DNA from 4 places in the Pseudoalteromonas sp. MelDa3 genome. Region 4 is predicted to be linked to each of the others. Evidence: predicted binding sites of a transcription regulator. Region 4 holds the regulator's gene; each other region holds the start of a gene.

Region 1 (4,625 bases), on a different contig from region 4:
AAAAAGCCAAAAGATAATCGTAAAAACACCAACAAGTCGCGAAAAGATCGCGATAAAAAACGCATTACAGGTAAAAGAGAGCCAAGCAGACGTCGTAAATAATAGCTTTTATTTTGCTTTTTTGCCTATACTGGAGCTACTAAATAGCCGAGGTAAAGCTAATGTTTGAAACTGATCAATGGGCATTTTCTGGTATTGATGGCCAGATATCTTTGCATAAATGGCAAAAAACCATAGATCTTATTACGGGGCTTTTTTCAGCCCCGTCTGGTTATATCGTACAGGCAACAAGTAAAGGCTATCGCGTTGTTATCAGAAGTAACGAAGGTGGCTCTAACTTTGAGACAAATCCCATACTTCCTCCTCAAACACCTCTTTTTTGTCGTCACGTTGCTGAAACTAATAATATTTTATATGTTAATGATGCAAGCAATAACGATGCATGGAACACCCTACCAGAAGTAGTTGAAGATGGTGTTGAATCCTACCTAGGCTTACCTATTCATTGGCCTGAGGGCGAAGTGTTTGGCACGCTATGCTTAAAAGACACTAAAATAACAAGCTATACCGATGAATATTTTGAACTCATAGAGCAACTACGCGATTTAATTGAAGATGATTTAGCACTTGTGCATAGCTATGAGCAAATGCGCGAAATAGCCATGTTAGACTCATTAACGAATATTTATAATCGTCGAGCACTTAACTTATTAGCCCAGCAAAAACTTAACTTAGCGCTGCGTTTAGGCTTTGACGTGTGTTGTTTGTTTATTGATATAAACGACTTTAAAAAATTAAACGACACCTGCGGACATGAAGTGGGCGACAAAGCATTGATTATATTGGCAGATACGCTAAAAACGCATTTAAGAGATGCCGATATAGTAGGGCGTTTAGGTGGCGATGAGTTTGTTGCAGTAATGCAAGTAAGCGATAAAAGCAAGATTAACTACATCATGGATAAAATTTCGACTGAGTATTCAAAAGCCTTACTCAAAGAAGACGTTTGCGATTTATCGCTAAGTATTGGTTATAGTTTTACTAATAAACAAAAGCAGCCATTTGAAGCGCTATTAAATGATGCAGACCACGCAATGTATAAAAATAAACAAGCGTATAAGCTCGCTAAAAAAGCATAATAAAAGGAGGTTCGTCATGACTCATGCCACACAAACTTGGCTGGTTTTTTCTGCGATAGGTTTTATTTTTTCCTTAGCAATAATAAGCTTATTTGAAACGTTCCCTAGCATTAGATTTATATCTAATGAGGGAATAATTTTTGGTGTTATGTGCTCCTCTATGGGGTTTGCCTTAAAAAGGCTTGAGAGTAATAACCAAAAACACCTTCAATAAATAGCTTAAGCTGCAAATCTTTACTTGTATTTATTAATTAATTTTTCAAAGAACGGACATAAAAAAGCAAGCCATGAGGCTTGCCAAGAAGGGTGTTAATTAGCTCTAACATAGCTTTTAAGCTATTAGCTTTTAAGCTATTAGCTTTTCCGCAAGGTTCAATTCCATAATGGCTTTTAATAAACGGTATAAATTAATTGACGCGTCAATTTCTTCTTTACGGTTTGTTAAGCTTTCAATATTTAAGCCCAGCGGTACATCTAAATGCGCACAGCTTTTAAGTATTAAGTCGAGGTTTTCGCGGCAAATACGGACTGATTCGCTTAATGTATTGTCTGCATCAAGCATGCGCCATTTAGTTGCCTCTGGCACTGAGATACCCAACCATTGCATAAAGTCTAAGGTTTTTTCGCCGCCGCACGGGGTAAACGTTAATATAATACGTTGAGGTGTAATCCCTTGTGCTTTACATGTACGTGCGTAGCTAGTAATTAGCTCTATAGTAGCTTGTGCGTCGTAAACAGCTTGCGATATAAAAAACTGACAACCTTGTGCTGTTTTTTCTATTAATCGTTCGTGCTCATTTCGTTTACTTGAATGGCGCTCGGCAATCGTAACGCCACCTAAAAAGAAATCATCTGATTGCTCAGCCATCGCTTTATACGCATCTGGCAGGCTTAGCTTTATATCGCCTATCGATGACGGGCTACCTACTAAAACAACATTTTGTAAATTGTAGTCGTTTTTAGTTTCACTTAGCCAATCTTTAAATTCGCCTACGCCACGCTGCGCCACACTTTTATAAGTAATCACATCTTGTGCAGATAAATTACGAAGTAAATGGCTGTATTCACGCGGATCAACGGTTTGTTTAAACGCAAATGGGCGGTCTTGATTAGTGCGGCTGCTTTCGTCTTGAATGTCATAAATTATCACGCCGTCGTATTCAATTTCGTGTAAGCGACCTAATAGCTTTTCTGCAATGGTTTTTAATTGCGCTTTATCGGTGCCAATTTTAGGCGGGGTAGTACCAATAAGATAAACACCTTGGTTGGTGTCCACTATCTTCTCTTTTAGTGATAAAGCCATAATCCTCATTCCAGCTAAGTTTGTTTTGATGGATTTAATATAGCAGCCATTTAGACGTCTAGATAGATTTATTTAGTGAAAGTTTTTCAACTAACATGATGTTTATTCATAGTGCTTGTTCCCATAATTTATAATTGACACAGTTGTTTACATAATAAATTCCCTTTGGGCTCTTATATTTATTGGCTTTGGGGCATAATTAAAGAGTTAAATCTGACAACAAATTTGCTCAATTTAAAAAGGGACAATAATGAAATTTAAATTATTAGCAACCAGCTTAGCGGTATCGCTGGCGTTAACGGGTTGCGCCATGCAACAAAACCGAAGCACGCAAACAACAGCACAACAAGAACAAGTAAATAAAGCTGATGATCGTGTTTTTTCGCAAGATTATTTAATTGAAGAGCTAGAAAACGGCTTGCGTGTCATGGTTGTTAAAACCGATTACCCTGATGTGGTGTCGCTGCAAATTCCGGTATCGGTTGGGTCGCGTAACGAAGTTGAAGAGGGCAAAACAGGCTTTGCTCACTTTTTTGAACACATGATGTTTAAAGGCTCACAAAAATATCCTGAAGATGTGTACTCAGACATATTAAAAAATTCAGGTGTTGATAACCGCGCTTATACAACAAACGATTTTACAAACTACCATTTAAACTTTTCAAAGCAGCATCTTGATAAAGTACTTGAGCTTGAAGCTGATATTTTTCAAAACTTAACTTACACCGAAGAGCAATTTAGAACAGAAGCACAAACGGTAAAAGGTGAGTACTTAAAAAACAACGCGAGTCCAATTCGTAAATTATTAAGCGCTGTACGCGAAGAAGCGTTTGATAAGCACACGTATAAACACACCACTATGGGCTTTTTTAAAGACATAGAAGCGATGCCAGATCAAATGGCGTACGGAAAAGAGTTTTTTGCTAAATTTTATAAACCTGAGTATGTGTCACTTGTTATTGTGGGCGATGTAGATCCACAAGCAACAATGGCAATGGTTAAAAAGCATTGGGGTAGCTGGAAAAAGGGTAACTATGTTGCTGACATTAAAGCAGAGCCTGTTCAACAAGCATCAAAATATTTGCACCAGCAAGATGAAGCGCTACCAGGACATTGGTTACTTGTATCCTACAAAGGCGCTGCGTGGGAGCCTGCTAAAAAAGACAGAGCGGCGCTTGATTTAATCTCACAGCTTTATTTTTCAAGTAATTCAGATTTATATCAAGAGCTAGTGGTCGACAAACAAATTGCCAGCCAAATGTTTACCTATAACCCAGAGACCAAAGATCCGGGTTTATTACACGTATTTGTTAAAGTAGAAAACGCAGATGATTTAGCCACTGCACGCGATGCAATTAACCGAACTTATGCAAAAGCACGCACTGAGCTTGTTGATGAGCAAAAGCTCAGTGATTTAAAATCGAACCTTAAATACAGCTTTATTAATGGCTTGGATTCATCGCAAGCGATTGCATCAACCCTTGCCAGCTACATGCATTTTGAGCGCGATCCTGAGGTTATAAACCAGCTGTATAAATCGGCAGATAACATCACCAGCGCAGATATTAAAGCCGTTGCTAATAAATACTTTACTGATAACGCACGTACCACATTAACAATGTCGGCACTTGATAAAGCCCCAGGTTTCGAGCAAGAAGTTGATTTAAATGCGCTTACTGCAAAGCTTGAACAAGCACCTGCGGCACCTGTATTTAAAGTGCTTGATAAAACCAATAGCTCGCCATTAATTGATGTTAACTTTTTATTCAATACCGGTGCGGCTGCCGACCCACAAGGTAAAAAAGGTGTTGCTGCGTTAACTGCGGCTATGCTTGCACAAGGTGGCTCAGAGGCGACAAGCTATAAAGATATTCAAAAAGCACTTTATCCGCTTGCGGGTAGCTTTGGCTATCAAATAGATAAAGAAATGCTGTCGTTCCAAGGACGTATTCACAAAGATAATGCGGCGCAGTGGTATACACTTGTGAGCGATCAATTACTAAACCCAGGTTTTAGAGATGACGATTTTAAGCGCCTTAAAAAAGAAATGATCGACGGCATTAAGTCAGGCTTAAAAGCATCTAACGATGAAGAGCTAGGCAAAGAAGTGCTATACAGTGCGCTTTACAAAAATCACCCTTATGAAAGTTACAACTACGGTGATATTTCGGATTTAGAAGCGT
Region 2 (4,625 bases), on a different contig from region 4:
AGAGCCCGTCGCAATGAAAATAATTTCAGGGTTGCCGTCACAGCTAAGGATGTAACCACCCTTTTTAACGTCTGCTAATTGCTGTGCGTCACGCGCTTGTTGCTCAAGACCTTGGCGAGTAAAGATTAACGATGTAGGACCGTCTTTACGCTCAATAGCTTGTTGCCATGCAATTGCCGACTCAACTTGGTCACATGGACGCCAGTTGTATAAGTTAGGCGTTAAACGCATGCTTGCAATTTGCTCTACTGGTTGGTGAGTTGGACCATCTTCACCTAAACCAATTGAATCGTGCGTGTATACAAAAATGCTTGGTTGCTTCATTAATGCAGCCATACGTACAGCATTTTTTGCATATTCAACAAACATTAAGAACGTAGCACCGTAAGGAATAAAGCCTTTATGAAGGGCAATACCATTCATAATTGCCGACATACCAAACTCACGCACACCGTAATAAATGTAGTTACCGCTTGCATCATCGCGTGTTAAACCTTTAGAGCCATCCCAAATAGTTAAGTTTGAGCCAGCTAAATCGGCTGAGCCACCCATAAATTCTGGTAATAACGGACCAAACGCATTTAATGCATTTTGTGATGCTTTACGAGACGCTGGGTTTGCAGGGTTTGCTTGTAATTGCTCAATGTACGCTTGTGATTTTGCAGCCCAATCGCCAGGCAGTTCGTTATTAATACGACGTTTGTATTCAGTTGCAAGCTCTGGGTATGCTTCTGCGTATGCTGCAAATTTTTCGTCCCAGCTTGATTCAAGCTGCTTGCCTTTTTCTTTGCCATCCCATTGCGCGTAAATATCATCAGGAATTTCGAACGCATCGCCAGTCCAACCTAAAAATTCGCGAGATGCTTTAATTTCGTCATCACCTAGTGGAGCACCGTGACAATCATGGCTACCTGATTTATTAGGTGAGCCGTAACCAATAATTGTTTTACAACAAATTAGTGAAGGTTTATCGGTAACGCTTTTTGCTTCTGCTATTGCAGCACTTACAGCATCGCTGTCGTGGCCATCAACACCACTAATTACATGCCAACCGTATGCTTTAAAGCGAGCTGGTGTATCATCTGTAAACCAACCTTCTACTTCGCCATCGATTGAAATGCCGTTGTCATCCCAAAATGCAACAAGTTTACCCAGACCTAATGTGCCTGCAAGTGAACCTGCTTCATGAGAAATACCTTCCATAAGGCAGCCATCGCCCATAAATGCATAGGTAAAGTGATCAACAATATCGTGACCTTCACGGTTAAACTGTGCAGCTAGCGCTTTTTCAGCAATTGCCATACCTACGGCATTTGTGATCCCTTGACCTAATGGACCCGTAGTAGTTTCGATTCCTGGTGCATAGCCATATTCAGGGTGACCTGGTGTTTTAGAATGCATTTGACGGAAGTTTTTAATTTCGTCCAGTGGTAAGTCGTAACCACTTAGGTGCAATAGAGAATAGATAAGCATTGAACCGTGGCCGTTTGAAAGAATAAATCTGTCACGGTCAGCCCACTCTGGATTCGTTGGGTTATGTTTTAGATAATCGCGCCATAATACTTCTGCGATATCAGCCATGCCCATAGGGGCTCCAGGGTGACCAGATTTGGCCTTTTGTACTGCGTCCATTGACAAGACGCGAATAGCATTTGCAAGTTCTTTGCGAGATGGCATGAATTCTCCTACCTTTATGTGTATTTGCGCGGGTATTTATGTGTTTGTTTATGCACCCAAGTAACTTGGGTTCGTTTATACCGACCATTCTTACTTATTGTGGGGGCTGTGTGCAATTAAAAACCCTATAAAAGTGAGGCATTATGAATATTTTTTAAGACCAAAAAGTTATTAGTAATTTTATTTAGACGTCTAGGCGTAAAAACACTATGCAAGGTGTTTTGTTTTCGATAAAATACGCCCCTTAATTTTTTAGCGCTAATACCGACGTTTGTGAAGCGCAATATTTGTGAGCAGAATTACAATGGCAAAACATTTATTTACTTCTGAATCAGTTTCTGAAGGTCATCCGGATAAAATCGCCGATCAAATCTCTGATGCGGTACTTGATGCTATCCTAGAGCAAGACTCTCATGCCCGTGTTGCATGCGAAACTTACGTAAAAACCGGTATGGTTATGGTTGGTGGTGAAATCACTACTAGCGCATGGGTTGATATCGAAGAAATTACACGTAAAACAATTCGTGACATTGGCTACACAAATTCAGACATGGGCTTTGATGCCGATTCATGTGCAATTTTAAACACTATTGGTAAACAGTCTCCTGACATTAACCAAGGTGTTGACCGTACTAGCCCAGAAGAGCAAGGCGCTGGCGACCAAGGCTTAATGTTTGGTTACGCATGTAACGAAACAGAAGTACTAATGCCTGCTCCAATTACTTACTCACACCGTTTAGTACAGCGCCAAGCTGAGGTTCGTAAAAGCGGCGAGCTTAACTGGTTACGTCCAGATGCAAAATCTCAAGTTACTTTTGCATACGAAAACGGTAAGCCAGTAGGTATTGATGCTGTTGTACTTTCTACTCAGCACAGCGAAGACATTTCGCAAAAAGATTTAGTAGAAGCGGTGATGGAAACAATCATCAAGCCGGTACTTCCTGCAGAACTTATTACAAGTGCAACTAAGTTTTTCATTAACCCAACAGGTCGCTTTGTAATTGGCGGACCAATGGGTGACTGTGGTTTAACTGGTCGTAAAATCATTGTAGATACATACGGTGGTATGGCTCGTCACGGTGGTGGTGCTTTCTCTGGTAAAGATCCATCAAAAGTTGACCGTTCAGCAGCATACGCTGCACGTTACGTTGCTAAAAACATTGTTGCTGCTGGTCTTGCTGACAAGTGTGAGCTACAAGTTTCTTACGCAATTGGTGTTGCAGAGCCTACTTCTATCAGCGTTGAAACGTTTGGTACAAGCAAGCTAGAAGAAAGCCGTTTAATCGAACTTATTCGTGAACACTTTGACCTGCGCCCTTACGGCTTAATTCAAATGCTTGATTTAGAGCGCCCTATCTACCTTCCTACAGCGGCTTACGGCCACTTTGGTCGTGACGAATTCCCTTGGGAACGTACAGATAAAGCAGACGCACTTCGCGCAGCTGCTGGCCTTTAAGCCAAAATTGTTGTAGTAAATTTAAAACGGCCCTTTTAAGGGCCGTTTTTGCATCTAAAACTTATTCGCTATATTGTTTGTAGAGCGTCTACAAAATAACTATTAAATCGACCTCGAATTCTTTTGTACTTTAGGTATATACTCATTTCATTATAAAAGCTTTAGGGACAGTTAAATGGCCGATAACTTTCGCGTTATATTTGCAGGACTTGCCGATAACGTTGACATAAAAACAGCATGTACAAATTTAGCTGCAAAATTAAAAACGTCAGATGAAAAAGTAGCTCTTTTTTTTAAAGGTAAGCCACTGTTTGCACCAAGCGATAAAGACAAAGCGTTAAAACAGGCTAAGTTACTAGCAAGCTTAGGTATTAAAAGTAAGCTGCAAGCTGTTTCAAATGCAATTCAAAATAGCTCCCCCGCAGCTGCAAATAACAACCAACGTGACGAACGTATTTTTGATGCACTCGATTACATCACTAGTAGCTTGATTCGCCTTGAAGAAAAGCTAGACGAGTTAGAGCAACGCCTTCCTGAAGCTCAATTAAAAGCACCAGACGAAAGTATTGACGAATGGCAAGGTGACGATCTAATGCTAGATGATGATTTAGCGCCTCCTAAAAAACGCAGTAACTTACTTTTATATTCATTGATTGCGACTGCCACCATTTTGCTAGTCGTACTGGCTGTTTTTTTAATTTTTCCCGATTTATTCTCTTTTTAAGAATGGTTAATTAATTTAATGAGCAATAAACGCGCAAAAATAAGAGCGAAAATTCGTAACACCCGTAAAAACTTGTCAAATAATCAGCAAATAATTGCTGCGCAATCGCTAAAAATGAATTTTATTCAACATTTAAAAAGCGAAAAAACAACGAATTCAAAGCATATTGCCATTTACTTGAGTAACGATGGGGAACTAGACACTTCATTGTTAATTAAAGAATTATGGAGTTTAAACCATACCGTTTACCTACCTATAATACACCCATTCAATGGCGCTAATTTACTATTTCAGCGCTATGAGAAAAACTCACCCATGAGAGCAAATCGCTATGGTATCTTGGAGCCTAAGCTGAACTGCTCTCAAATATGCCCATTACCAGTGCTTGATTACCTCCTTATGCCATTAGTTGCATTTGATAAACAAGGTAATCGCCTAGGAATGGGAGGTGGGTTTTACGACCGGACATTGGCGCGTTTGCACGAACAAAATTGGCAAAAACCACAACTAATTGGCCTTGCACATGAATGCCAAAAAGTTGAGGCCCTACCAATCGAGTCGTGGGATGTACCACTTAAAACCATTATCACCCCAGATAAAACATACTGTTGGTAACAATTAAATTTGATTACTAACCGCATATTTCTGACATACATGAGCACAAAGCAATGACACAAGACGAATTAAAAAAAGCAGCTGCTTGGGCAGCACTCGAGTTTGTAAAAGAAAACACTATTGTAGGTGTGGGTACAGGCTCTACTGTTAATC
Region 3 (4,625 bases), on a different contig from region 4:
ACCATGGCGGCTTTTGAGTCCAACATGGCTTCGTCCATGTTTATATCAATAACCTGTGCGCCGTTTTCTACTTGTTCGCGTGCCACTGTTAGCGCGGCTTCAAAGTCTTCTTCCATGATTAAACGTTTAAACATGGCAGAACCCGTTACATTGGTACGTTCGCCGACATTAGTAAATACTGCTATTTGTTGGGTCATGCTGGCTCCTTAATTTAAGTTACAGGCTTCAAGGCCTGATAAACGCATGCGTACTTCAAGCTCTGGTAGTTGGCGTGGTTTAACGCCCACTAAACCTTTTGCAAAAGCGCGAATATGCGCAGGCGTGGTGCCACAGCATCCGCCTACTATATTAATAAAGCCCGATTTACCCCAATCGATAATTTCGGTTGCCATATCGCCCGCTTCTAAGTCGTATTCACCAAACTCATTTGGTAAGCCGGCATTAGGGTGTACCGATGTAAAGGTTTCGCACACGCGCGACAACTCTTCTACATATTGGCGCAGTAAATCAGGACCAAGCGCGCAGTTTAAACCAATAGAAATAGGCTTAATATGGCGAATAGAGTTATAAAATGCTTCAGTTGTTTGTCCCGAAAGCGTACGACCAGAGGCGTCGGTAATAGTCCCCGAAATCATAACGGGTAATTTACGCCCTGCTTGCTCAAAGGCTTCTTCTACGCCAAACGAGGCGGCTTTTGCATTAAGGGTATCGAATATAGTTTCGATTAGTATTAAATCGGCGCCGCCTTCCATTAATGCAAGTGTTGATTCAATATACGCAGTAACCAGCTTATCAAAGGTGACATTTCGGTAACCCGGATCGTTTACGTCTGGCGAAATTGAACACGTTTTAGATGTCGGCCCTAAAACACCGGCTACGTAGCGCGGTTTTTCTGGCGTTTTAGCTGTAAATTCATCGCAAATTGCGCGAGCTAATTTAGCCGACTCTAGGTTTATTTCACGGCTTAGGTTTGCCATGTCGTAATCTTCCATCGAAATAGTGGTCGAGTTAAACGTGTTGGTTTCGATAATATCGGCGCCCGCTGATAAAAAACCACGATGAATATCAGTGATTAAATCGGGCTTGGTTAGGCTTAATAAATCGTTATTGCCTTTAATTAATACATGCCAGTCTTTAAAACGCTCTCCGCGATAGTCTTCTTCTTCTAGCTTATGATCTTGGATCATGGTGCCCATAGCGCCATCTAAAATTAAAATGCGTTCTTTTAATGCGGCGCTTATTTCGGCTTGCTTATTATTTGTAGGAGCGTTATTCGGCATAGTTGTTAGTCCTCACGTCTTGGCTAACTAAATTAATATCATACGGTGTGGTTTGGTACACGTAGTAATTTAACCAGTTCGAAAAAAGTAAAAAAGCATGGCTTTGCCACGTTTTTGAAGGTTGTTTGGTTGCATCATCGTCCACAAAGTAATTTTCGGGTTTTGGTGCATTAGGGCTCTTTTTACAATCGCGCTCGTATTCTGCTTTTAGCGAGTCGGCGTCGTACTCTGGGTGGCCGGTTATAAACACTTGACTACCCGATTTATTTTTAAGTAAGTAAGCCCCCACTCGCTCAGAACCTGCCAGTACTACTAACTCATCGCAGGCGTTTATTTTATTTATATCAATGTGGCCGTAGCGTGAGTGCGGTACTAAAAAGGTGTCGTCGAATCCGCGAGTCAGTGCGCCGTGATCAAAGTAACATTGGTGGGTAAATACGCCACACAGTTTGTCGTCTTTTAAATCGCGCTTTAAATTGTAACGGTGATATAACGCTGCATGTGCTGCCCAGCACGAAAACAACGTAGAGGTAACGTGTTGCTCAGCCCAATCTATAATGACCTTTAGCTCATCCCAATACGCTACATCGTCGTATTCTAAATGCGCAAGTGGCGCGCCAGTTACTATTAATGCATCGTAATTGTTGTCTTTAACCTCAGAAAAATAACGATAAAAGGTATCAAGGTGCTCTTCTGAATTGCTGCTACTGCGGTGAGTGTCGAGGCGCAGTAGTTCTACGTTTACTTGCAAAGGCGAGTTGGCAAGCAAGCGAATAAACTGAACTTCGGTTTCTACTTTATTAGGCATTAAGTTTAAAATAGCCAAACGCATTGGGCGTATCTCTTGCGTTTTTGCACGTGTTTTTGGCATTACAAATACGTTTTCTTGACGTAAACGTGCAATTGCTGGCAACTCGTCTTTTACTGTAATTGGCATACTTTACTCCTGCTCATAAAAACCGAAGCTTAATTATGAACTGAAAGTAAAAAATATCAACCTCTAGATGTATAGATGTCTAAATGAAATTTATTCATGATTTTATACTTTACTTACAAGCATGCTTTAGTGCTTTAAAACCCGCCATTCGTTGACTGTTTCACCTGTCAGCCACTACAATACAACATTGAAATTTTTATTATTATTTGAAGGCTTTCCTCCATGGTTTTACCTGATAAATTTATATTCTCGATGAGTCGAGTATCTAAGGTTGTGCCACCTAAGCGCACTATCTTAAAAGATATTTCGTTACACTTTTTTCCTGGCGCTAAAATTGGTGTGCTTGGTTTAAACGGTTCTGGTAAATCTACGTTACTACGTATTATGGCCGGTGTTGACCAAGATTTTGAAGGTGATGCACATCCTCAGCCTGGTACAAAAATTGGTTATTTACCGCAAGAGCCTGTTTTAGACGAAAGCAAAACAGTTCGTGAAATTGTTGAAGAAGCTGTTGGCGAAGTTAAACATGCACTTAAACGCCTTGATGAAGTGTATAACGAATACGCCATGGAAGACGCTGACTTTGACGCACTTGCAAAAGAGCAAGGCGAGCTTGAAGCTGTTATTCAGGCGCACGATGGTCACAACATTGATAACGTTTTAGAGCGTGCTGCTGATGCACTTCGTCTGCCAGAATGGGATGCTAAAATTGAGCACCTTTCAGGTGGTGAGCGTCGTCGTGTTGCTATATGTCGATTACTGCTTGAAAAACCAGACATGCTTATTCTCGATGAACCAACTAACCACTTGGATGCTGAGTCGGTTGCATGGTTAGAGCGCTTCTTACACGATTACGAAGGCACTGTTGTGGCGGTAACGCATGACCGTTACTTCCTTGATAATGTAGCTGGTTGGATATTAGAGCTTGACCGTGGTGAAGGTATTCCATGGGAAGGTAACTACTCTTCTTGGCTAGAACAAAAAGATGCGCGCTTACAGCAAGAACAAAAATCTGAAAAAGCACGTCAAAAATCAATTGCGCAAGAACTTGAATGGGTTCGTTCAAACCCTAAAGGTCGCCAAGCTAAGTCAAAAGCACGTATGGCTCAGTTTACTGAAATGCAGCAGTCTGATTACCAAAAACGTAACGAAACTAACGAGATGTTTATTCCACCTGGCCCGCGTTTAGGCGACCAAGTGCTTGAAGTAACTAATCTTCGTAAGAGTTTTGGCGATCGCGTTTTAATTGACGATTTAAGCTTTAGCATGCCAAAAGGTGCCATTGTAGGCATTATTGGTGCTAATGGCGCGGGTAAATCAACGCTGTTTAAAATGATCAGTGGTGAGCAAAAGCAAGACAGCGGTAGTATTACCGTTGGCGAAAGCGTACACCTTGCTACTGTTGATCAGTTCCGCGACGGTATGGACGAAAGCAAAACTGTTTTCCAAGAAATATCAGACGGTCAAGACGTACTAAAAATTGGTAACTTTGAGTTCCAAAGCCGTGCGTATGTAAGTCGCTTTAACTTTAAAGGTAACGATCAGCAAAAGTTTGTTAAAGACCTATCAGGTGGTGAGCGTAACCGTTTACACCTTGCTAAGTTATTAAAAGCTGGCGGCAATGTGTTACTACTCGATGAGCCAACCAATGACTTGGACGTTGAAACACTACGCGCACTAGAGAATGCTATTTTAGAGTTCCCTGGTTGTGTAATGTGTATCTCGCATGACCGTTGGTTCCTTGACCGTATTGCTACGCACATTTTAGATTACCGCGACGAAGGTCAAATTAACTTTTTTGATGGTAACTATACTGAATACGAAGAGTGGCTTAAAAAGACACTAGGTGCAGCAGCAACTGAACCTAAACGTATTAAGTACAAAAAAATTGGTTAATATTTACTGTAGCTAATTTATTACAGTAATACTAAGCCCTGCATTTATGCGGGGCTTTTTTATGCCACCAGCATTACAGGAGCATATGCTGCTAGCATGTAGAGAATTACCCGCTATGCTTAATTTATTATAAAAACAGTAAGGCTAAATTAGGTTATGCAAAATCGTCGTCAGTTTTCTCGTGTTTTATTTTCAACCGATGCACAAGTCATTTTTAATGATCACCAATACCCATGTAAGTTACTTGATGTATCTTTACATGGCGCATTAATCACTAAATGTGATGCTTTTATTGGCAACCAAAATAGCCAAGCTGTTCTGCGTTTTTCGCTGCCTCAAAGCGAAATAGAAATAAAAATGGAGGTTGTGGTGTGCCATATAGAAGCGGATCATATTGGTTTAAAATGCCACCATATTGATATAGACAGCATTACTTATTTAAAGCGTTTAATAGAGCTAAACTTAGCTGATGACGAACTATTACATCGCGAACTCGCTATGTTGATTCACGA
Region 4 (4,625 bases):
CAAGCGCTTCGGTGCACTTGCCAGCAAGAAGTAATTATTGCTGTTTAGTTAAAAAAAGCACCTTAGGGTGCTTTTTTTGTGCCTAAAATTTGCCATTTCCTGTTCTATTTAGCTAACTTTAGCTATTTTCTTATTTTGCATAACTATTTCCTATTCTTATTCTGAGTATGCATAATCCTTTACAGACAAATCGATAGATATTCTCTATATTTTAAATAGTACAATTTTTAACTAGGTTGATAAAAGTAGCTAACGTGGGCTTATCTGTTTTTAAAGTAGGGTAGTAGGCTGTTATTCTAAGTTTATGCTGATACTTTAAGTATACATTTTATAAGATTTTGGTAGGCATAAAAGCACCTTAAAACTTACTTTTTAGGTGAATTTTTATTTATTAAATGTCGATATAATCCTGCAAAGTTACTGAAAAACCTCTTAAAATTAAAGGATATAGCATATAACAGGATAGACCTGATATTGCTTGGAATTTAAAAATAATAAGGGTATCGTACCCCAAGACTCCATCTCTCACTTTAACTTAAATTGCAGGATACCATCGCGTTATGTCTGACTTTCGTGAACAAGCACTACATTACCACTCACATCCCGTACCAGGTAAAATTAGCATTGAGCTTACAAAACCAGCTGAAACGGCTCATGATCTTGCACTTGCGTATAGCCCAGGTGTTGCCGAACCTGTACGTGAAATAGCTGCAGATCCTGCAAATGCTTATAAATATACTGGTAAAGGTAACATGGTTGCGGTTATTACTAATGGTACTGCAATTTTAGGCCTTGGTAATTTAGGTCCTTTAGCGTCTAAGCCTGTAATGGAAGGTAAAGCGCTATTGTTTAAACGTTTTGCAGGGCTTGATTCTATCGATATTGAAGTTAAGCACAAAACAACAGAAGACTTTATTAATACGGTTGCCAATATTGCCGACACATTCGGTGGTATTAACCTTGAAGATATTAAAGCACCAGAGTGTTTTGAAATTGAAAAAGCATTAATAGAGCGTTGTAGCATTCCTGTTTTTCATGATGATCAACACGGTACTGCCATTGTAACGGCTGCTGGTATGTTAAATGCGCTAGAAGTACAAGGTAAGTCAATTGAAGATGCAATTATTGTATGTTTAGGTGCAGGCGCTGCTGCTGTTGCGTGTATGGAGCTGTTAATTAAGTGTGGCGCACTGCGCGAACACATTTATATGCTTGACCGCAAAGGTGTTATTCATACCCGCCGCGATGACTTAAATGAATACAAACAGCTTTTTGCTAACAATACCGATAAGCGTACATTGCAAGATGTAATTGCAGATGCTGATGTGTTTGTGGGCGTTTCTGGCCCTAACTTATTAGCGGCTGAAGATTTAAAGCTAATGGCTGAAAAACCAGTTGTGTTTGCATGTTCAAATCCAGATCCTGAGATTGATCCTGCACTTGCGCACGGCGCACGCAACGATTTAATCATGGCAACAGGACGCTCTGATTACCCTAACCAAGTTAATAATGTTTTATGTTTCCCGTTTATTTTCCGTGGTGCACTTGATGTACGTGCAAGCGCTATTAACGATGAAATGAAAATTGCTGCAGTAGATGCTATTCGAAGTATTGCCAAAGAGCCAGTACCTGCAGAAGTTTTAAAAGCCGCTGGTGTAGATAAACTAGAATTTGGTGCGCAGTATATTATTCCAAAACCAATGGATCCACGTTTACTGCCGCGTATAGCAAGAGCTGTTGCACTTGCTGCTATTGAGTCAGGTGTTGCACAAATTGAGCTACCTGAAAACTATATGCAGTAAATCTATACAGTAGAGCTATGCAATAAAATTTAGATATAAAAAAACCTCAGTAATTACTGAGGTTTTTTTTGTCTTTGTAATATTTATTCTTCGTTTAAAACGGGTACTTCTAGACCCATTTCTTGCATTATTTTTTTAACTTCTTCTGGCACTTTTTCGGCGTTATCTTTACGTAAGTCATCGTCATTTGGTAAAGGTTGGCCAGTAAAAGCATGCAAAAATGCCTCACATAGCAATTCACTATTTGTAGCATGGCGAAGGTTATTGATTTGACGACGTGTACGTTCGTCAGTTAATACCTTTAATACATTTAGCGGGATCGAAACGGTGATCTTTTTAACTTGCTCTGATTTTTTACCGTGTTCTGCGTATGGGTGAATATACTCACCATTCCATTTAGCCATAAGATGTATCGTTGCCTCAGATTATTAATTTCTCACACGGTATAAAAAGCGTGTAAATATGCGTGAAATTCTATCGATTTAAAAAAGATAGTCAAATAATAGATACCGATCTATCTTAATAAGCCTATTGTAGGTGTAAAGATAAGCACACTTTTGTGAGCTAAAATGTGTTATTCGCAAAGGCCCCTTCTACTTTTAGCCATCTAGAGCTTTAAAATACTTTGACTTATCAAAACGGATAACTTACTCTTTTAGACGTCTAAACATCCAAATTAATCAGGTGACGAATATGAGCGAAAAAAACAAAGCGACCATTGCTGTACGTAACGGCGTTGATGCTGATAAACATCATGGTGCGGTGGTACCGCCAATTTATTTATCGACTACTTATTCGTTTGCCGACTTTGATACTAAGCGTGAGTATGATTATGGTCGTAGCGGTAATCCTAATCGTGATATTTTAGCTGAGACGCTTGCTAAGCTTGAAGGTGGCGCTCGTGGCATAATTACAGCTACAGGCATGGCTGCCGTGCATTTAGCTACTCAGCTACTTAATAGTGACGATACGTTAGTAATTCCACATGATTGTTATGGTGGCAGCTATCGTTTATTTACATCTTTACAAAAACGCGGACTACTAAAGCTCGAAATATTAGATTTAACAAAAGAAGAAAGTCTTCAACAAATTTTAGTAATTAAACCAAAGCTTATTTGGATAGAAACCCCAAGTAACCCAGTACTTCGTTTAACAGATATTAAAGCGGTTACCGATGTGGCTAAGCAATGCGGTGCATTGGTGGCTGCAGATAACACGTTTTTGTCGCCTGCTTTACAAAATCCTCTTAAGTTTGGTGTAGATATTGTGGTGCATTCAACCACTAAATACATTAACGGACACTCAGATGTAGTAGGCGGCGCTGTTATTGCCGCAACACAAGAGTTAGGCGATGAGCTTGCTTGGTGGGCTAATAACATTGGTATTACGGGTGCGCCTTTTGATAGCTATTTAACGCTTCGTGGTTTACGTACTTTAAATGTGCGCCTAAGGCAGCATCAAGAAAATGCACTGGCAATAGCTAAGTACCTTGAAAGCTCTGAATATGTAAGCCAAGTTTACTACCCAGGTCTTGAGTCACATCCTCAACATGAGCTGGCTAAAGCACAGCAACTTGGTTTTGGTGGCATGGTTAGTTTTGATATTAAAGGCGATATAAACGACGCTGCGGCATTTTTAACTAGCCTTAAAACGTTTAGTTTAGCTGAGTCATTAGGTGGCGTAGAGAGCTTAATTTGTCACCCTGCAACTATGACGCACGCAGGTATGGAGGCAACAGCACGTTTAGAGGCGGGTGTGGGCGATACGCTTATTCGTATTTCGGTAGGTATTGAAGATATACACGATTTAGTCGCTGATTTTGAACGAGTGTTTGAACTTGTAAAACCAGGGCAAAATAAAAATGTTGGCCGTGTAGGCAAAGGAGCAGGCACTCCTGGTGGTAACGTTAAATTAAGTGCAGCTCGTCCGGCGCTTTGGTGATTAATATGGTTAATTGTATACATAAATTTGGTGGCTCGAGTTTAAGCTCAAGTGAGCGATACCAAAGCGTAGCAAAAATAATAATTACACATACTCAGCCGGGTGATTGTGTGGTGGTATCGGCTGCGGGTAAGACAACCGATACGCTAGTATTACTTTGGCAAAGCTATCAAAAACAAGATACTCAAGCAGTAGCTGATATTTTACTGCAGTTAAATAACCATCAAAGTGATTTAATAGAGCAGTTATTAGAAGCTGATTTAAAACGAAGTGCACTTAAAACACTAAGTATCGAACTTAGCTATATTGCAGAACTTGCTCAAGCTGAGCAGCTAAAAGAGGCTGCATTACTTGCACATGGCGAACTGTGGTCAGCACGTTTACTCGCTACTTATTTACAGCAGCTAAATATTGAGGCATGCGCTCAAGATGCACGTACTCTTTTTACCTTAAATGATGGCGAATTAATGCATGCGCAAAATGCGCAGCAATGTGGGCAGTTAATTTTGCCTAATAAAATAAATGTTGTTACTGGGTTTATTGCCGCAGATATCAAAGGCGAGACAGTAACGCTTGGCCGAAATGGCAGTGACTACAGCGCAACACTACTTGCAAATTATTGCAATGCTAAGCAAGTATGTATTTGGACTGATACACAGGGAGTGTATAGCACTGATCCTCGCAAGGTACAAAAAGCGATTAAGTACGGCAAAATTTGCCGTGGGCAGGCTAATTTATTAGCTCGTTTGGGTAACCCTGTATTACATGCAAAAACACTATCGCCACTTAAAAACACAGATATTAAGTTAGCTGTTCGCAGTAGTTTTGACGTACAAGCAAGTCCAACAGATATAGTAAAAGAAGGTTCAGCGAAGAAAAAAC

Evidence for each region. The regulator MetJ, encoded in region 4, represses methionine synthesis genes. The targets are predictions, from matches to a motif close to TAGACGTCTAGACGTCTA.
Region 1: the regulator MetJ is predicted to act here: its motif matches at 2,486-2,503, upstream of CXF89_RS11945 (methylenetetrahydrofolate reductase).
Region 2: the regulator MetJ is predicted to act here: its motif matches at 1,863-1,880, upstream of metK (methionine adenosyltransferase).
Region 3: the regulator MetJ is predicted to act here: its motif matches at 2,282-2,299, upstream of metA (homoserine O-succinyltransferase).

Annotation. Positions count from the first base shown of each region.
Region 1 covers NZ_PJBR01000059.1:14,689-19,313, forward strand. Annotated here, with positions in the region: gene CXF89_RS11930 (DEAD/DEAH box helicase) at 1-102, shown strand, start outside; gene CXF89_RS11935 (sensor domain-containing diguanylate cyclase) at 162-1,139, shown strand; gene CXF89_RS11940 (hypothetical protein) at 1,156-1,353, shown strand; gene CXF89_RS11945 (methylenetetrahydrofolate reductase) at 1,486-2,442, opposite strand; gene CXF89_RS11950 (M16 family metallopeptidase) at 2,693-4,625, shown strand, end outside.
Region 2 covers NZ_PJBR01000041.1:11,048-15,672, reverse strand. Annotated here, with positions in the region: gene tkt (transketolase) at 1-1,677, opposite strand, end outside; gene metK (methionine adenosyltransferase) at 1,982-3,133, shown strand; gene CXF89_RS10025 (hypothetical protein) at 3,309-3,857, shown strand; gene CXF89_RS10020 (5-formyltetrahydrofolate cyclo-ligase) at 3,876-4,472, shown strand; gene rpiA (ribose-5-phosphate isomerase RpiA) at 4,526-4,625, shown strand, end outside.
Region 3 covers NZ_PJBR01000020.1:23,526-28,150, forward strand. Annotated here, with positions in the region: gene metH (methionine synthase) at 1-197, opposite strand, end outside; gene CXF89_RS06335 (homocysteine S-methyltransferase family protein) at 207-1,280, opposite strand; gene metA (homoserine O-succinyltransferase) at 1,270-2,217, opposite strand; gene ettA (energy-dependent translational throttle protein EttA) at 2,440-4,113, shown strand; gene CXF89_RS06350 (PilZ domain-containing protein) at 4,270-4,625, shown strand, end outside.
Region 4 covers NZ_PJBR01000021.1:35,069-39,693, forward strand. Annotated here, with positions in the region: gene rpmE (50S ribosomal protein L31) at 1-34, shown strand, start outside; gene CXF89_RS06570 (malic enzyme-like NAD(P)-binding protein) at 561-1,802, shown strand; gene metJ (met regulon transcriptional regulator MetJ) at 1,886-2,206, opposite strand; gene metB (cystathionine gamma-synthase) at 2,496-3,743, shown strand; gene metL (bifunctional aspartate kinase/homoserine dehydrogenase II) at 3,749-4,625, shown strand, end outside.